Regions from separate parts of the Streptomyces sp. NPDC058534 genome, predicted to be linked through region 1. Evidence: riboswitches for the same ligand, from Rfam matches in the RefSeq annotation. Region 1 holds a riboswitch; the other holds the start of a gene.
The links. A riboswitch is a leader RNA that binds a small molecule or an ion and turns the genes downstream of it on or off. The one in region 1 is predicted to bind thiamine pyrophosphate.
Positions count from the first base shown of each region.

Region 2: linked by a shared signal. The riboswitch ahead of thiO (glycine oxidase ThiO) and the one ahead of ACFWR9_RS23640 (thiamine ABC transporter substrate binding subunit) in region 1 are both predicted to bind thiamine pyrophosphate.

Region 1 covers NZ_JBHXNW010000039.1:55,811-58,004, reverse strand. The annotation lists gene rlmN (23S rRNA (adenine(2503)-C(2))-methyltransferase RlmN) at 9-1,115, shown strand; TPP riboswitch at 1,156-1,261, shown strand; gene ACFWR9_RS23640 (thiamine ABC transporter substrate binding subunit) at 1,338-2,194, shown strand, end outside.
Region 2 covers NZ_JBHXNW010000098.1:6,118-8,311, forward strand. The annotation lists gene ACFWR9_RS37885 (NAD(P)/FAD-dependent oxidoreductase) at 1-566, opposite strand, end outside; gene ACFWR9_RS37890 (hypothetical protein) at 599-949, opposite strand; TPP riboswitch at 1,002-1,113, shown strand; gene thiO (glycine oxidase ThiO) at 1,111-2,194, shown strand, end outside.

The DNA of each region.
Region 1 (2,194 bases):
GTACGGCCATGCCTAAGCCCGGAGAACTCACATTCGTCGCCCCCCGCGGAGCCAAGAAGCCGCCGCGGCACCTTGCCGATCTCACGCCCGCCGAGCGTAAAGAGGCCGTCGTCGCCGCCGGCGAGAAGCCCTTTCGTGCGAAGCAGCTCTCGCAGCACTACTTCGCGCGGTACGCCCACGACCCCGAGCAGTGGACCGACATCCCCGCCGGTTCGCGGGAGGGGCTTCGGGAGGCGCTGCTGCCCGAGCTGATGACGGTCGTCCGGCATCTGTCGACCGACCAGGGCACCACCCGCAAGACGCTCTGGAAGCTGTTCGACGGGACGCTCGTCGAGTCGGTGCTCATGCGTTACCCGGACCGGGTGACCATGTGCATCAGCTCCCAGGCCGGCTGCGGCATGAACTGCCCGTTCTGCGCCACGGGGCAGGCCGGCCTGGACCGGAACCTGTCGACGGCCGAGATCGTGCACCAGATCGTGGACGGGATGCGGGCGCTCAGGGACGGCGAGGTCCCGGGAGGTCCGGCCCGGCTCAGCAACATCGTGTTCATGGGCATGGGCGAGCCCCTTGCCAACTACAACCGGGTCGTCGGCTCCATCCGCCGGCTCACCGACCCGGAGCCGGACGGGCTGGGCCTCTCCCAGCGCGGCATCACCGTCTCCACGGTCGGTCTCGTCCCCGCGATCAACCGTTTCGCCGACGAGGGCTTCAAGTGCCGCCTCGCCATCTCGCTGCACGCGCCGGACGACGAGCTGCGCGACACCCTCGTGCCCGTCAACACCCGGTGGCAGGTCCGGGAGGTGCTGGACGCCGGGTTCGAGTACGCGGAGCGGTCCGGGCGCCGGCTGTCCATCGAGTACGCGCTGATCCGGGACATCAACGACCAGGCCTGGCGAGGTGACCGCCTCGGGCGGATGCTCAAGGGCAGGCCGGTACACGTCAACCTCATCCCGCTCAACCCCACGCCCGGCTCGAAGTGGACCGCGTCGCGGCCCGAGGACGAGAAGGCGTTCGTGGAGGCGATCGGGGCACACGGTGTGCCGGTGACGATCCGGGACACCCGTGGCCAGGAGATCGACGGGGCGTGTGGTCAGCTCGCCGCGAGCGAGCGGTAACCTGACCGACGTCAGTACATCGTCATAGCATCACATCTTCATATTCCGACAGGGGAGCGCCACAGCGCTGAGAGTGCGGCACCGGCCGCAGACCCTCCGAACCTGGCCCAGGTCATTCTGGGTAGGGAGATCGGTCATCACTCGAGCTGTTGCGCCCTGCCCGGGACCCTTCAGGGGCCGCGGGCGGGGCCGCGTCTTCTCCTGGTCACCCAGGAGGAATCAGTGAGCATCACCAAGAAGGCCACCGTCCTGGCCGTCGGCCTCGGCATGGTCGGCGGCCTGGCCGCCTGCGGATCGTCGTCCGACGACACCGGAGGCGGCTCCGGCGACTCCAAGACCGTGACCCTGGTCAGCCACGACTCGTGGGCGGCGTCCAAGGACGTCATCGCCGCCTTCGAGGAGAAGTCCGGCTACAAGGTCAGGGTGCTGGAGGACGGCGACGCCGGTCAGGCCGTCAACAAGGCCATCCTCACCAAGGACAACCCGCAGGGCGACGTCTTCTTCGGCGTCGACAACACCCTGCTCTCCCGCGCCCTCGACAACGGCCTGTTCCAGCCGTACGAGGCGAAGGGCTCCGATCTGATCCTGCCCGAGTACCGGGCCGACCAGGACAAGCACCGGGTCACGCCGGTCGACACCGGTGACATCTGCGTCAACTACGACAAGGCGTACTTCAGCAAGCACGGGCTGACCCCGCCGGACTCCTTCGGCGACCTGGTCAAGCCGGAGTACAAGGACCTGCTCGTCACCGAGAACGCGGGCAGTTCCTCGCCCGGCCTCGGCTTCCTGCTCGGCACCGCGGCCAAGTACGGGGACGACGGCTGGCAGGACTACTGGAAGAAGCTCAAGGCGAACGGTGTCAAGGTCGTCGACAGCTGGGAGCAGGCCTACAACGAGGAGTTCTCCGGCTCGGCCGGGGGCAAGAAGGCCAAGGGCGACCGTCCGCTCGTCGTCTCCTACGCCTCCTCCCCGCCCGCCGAGGTGATCTACGCCGACCCGCAGCCGGCCACCGCGCCGACGGGCGTCGCCGACGGCACCTGCTTCCGCCAGGTCGAGTACGCCGGGCTGCTGAGCAACGC
Region 2 (2,194 bases), on a different contig from region 1:
AGCGGCCGGTCGGCGGCCTCCACCACGGTCACCGCGCAGCCGGCCTCGCGCGCGGCGGTGGCGAACTCGGCGCCGATCCAGCCCGCGCCGACGACGACGATGTCGTGCCGACGGGCGAGCACGGGGCGCAGCCGTTCGGCGTCGTCCAGGGTGCGCAGCAGGTGCACGCCGGGCACGCCGTCGGTGCCGGGGAGCCGGACCGGTTCGGCGCCGGTCGCGAGGACGAGGGCGTCGTACGGCACGGGTCCCTCGGAGGTGTCGAGGAGGTGCGCGCCGGGGCGGACGCCCAGGGCCTCGCAGCCGAGCCGCAGGGTGATGCCGAGTGCCTCGAAGTCGACGTCGAAGGCGGAGCCCTCGGCCGTGCCGAGCAGGACGGCCTTGGACAGCGGAGGCCGGTCGTAGGGCTGGTGGGGCTCGGCGCCGATCAGTGTCAGGGTGCCGGTGTAGCCCTGCTCCCGCAGGGCTACGGCGGTCTGCACGCCCGCCATGCCGGCGCCCACCACGACCACGCGGCGCGCGTCTTCCGCCGCCGGTCCCCGTCCCCGTTCCCGCGTCTGCTCGCTCACCTGATCACCTTAGCCACCTGACAATTTGTCAGTCAGCGCTCGTGCACCGTGACCTGCTCCACAACGCTCGTGCCGCTGCCGGGGCGCGACTCCCACTCCCAGCTCTCCTCCAGGCGCACCCGGCCGTCCGGCAGCTCCAGCACGGTCGACACGCAGTGCCCCGACGCCGTGCTGCCGTCGGTCCTGAGCTGCACGTACCGGAAGTCGAGCCGGTCCCCCGCGCGGGTACCCACGAGGTGGCCGCGGACGACGTCGCCGCCCGCGTAGTCGGCCCAGACGGCGCCGTCCCGCTCGTGGTACGTGAACCGGGTGCCGGTACCCACCTGGCCGGGCGCCTGGTCGGCGACGGGGGCGAGGACGAGGCCGTCGAGCGAACGGGTCACGGGCGGAGGCTCCCTTACGAGTGCGAGGCGCTGCGGGCTAGGCTGGCCAACGTAAAGCACTCGCGGGAGCCCGGACGCACCGGGCTGAGAGGGAGGCTGGCGGCCTCCGACCGTACGAACCTGATCCGGGTCATGCCGGCGAAGGGAGGGGCTGGACGCCCATGCCGTCCTCATCACACAGCTCGTCACACACCGTGTCGTCACACACCGTGTCCCGTACGCCCGACGTCCTCGTGGTGGGCGGTGGCGTCATCGGTCTGGTCACCGCCTGGCGGGCCGCGCAGCGCGGGCTCGTCACGGCCCTCGTGGACCCCGAGCCGGGCGGCGGGGCGGCGCAGGTGGCGGCCGGGATGCTGGCCGCGGTCACGGAGCTGCACTACGGCGAGCAGACGCTGCTCGCACTGAACCTCGCCTCGGCCCGCCGCTACCCGGAGTTCGCGGCCGAGCTGACCGACGTCACCGGTCACGACCTCGGCTACCGCCGCTGCGGCACCCTCGCCGTCGCGCTGGACGCCGACGACCGCGCCCACCTGCGCGAACTGCACGCCCTCCAGCAGCGCTCCGGCCTGGAGTCCGAGTGGCTCTCGGGGCGTGAGTGCCGACGCCTGGAGCCGATGCTCGCGCCGGGCGTGCGCGGGGGCCTGCGGGTGGACGGCGACCACCAGATCGACCCCCGGCGCCTCACCGCCGCGCTCATGGCCGCCTGTGAGCGGGCGGGCGTGGTCTTCCACCGGGTGTGGGCCGACCGGCTCACCGTCGGGCGCGGGGAGCGGGCCACCGGGGTCGCCACCGCCGACGGAACCGCGCTGGAGGCCGGGCAGGTGGTGCTGGCCGGGGGCAGCCTGAGCGGGCGGCTCGCGGGCATACCGGACGCCGTACTGCCGCCGGTGCGGCCGGTGAAGGGGCAGGTGCTGCGGCTGACGATGCCCCGGACGCACGGGCCGCTGCTGAACCGCACCGTGCGCGCCATGGTGCGCGGCAACCATGTCTACCTGGTGCCCCGGGAGAGCGGCGAGCTGGTCGTCGGCGCCACCAGCGAGGAGCTGGGCTGGGACACCACGGTGACCGCGGGGGGCGTCTACGAGCTGCTGCGCGACGCCCACGAGCTGGTCCCCGGCATCACGGAGCTGCCCCTGACGGAGACCCGCGCGGGCCTGCGCCCCGGCTCCCCCGACAACGCCCCGCTGCTCGGGCCGACCGGTCTCGACGGGCTGCTGCTGGCCACCGGGCACCACCGCAACGGCG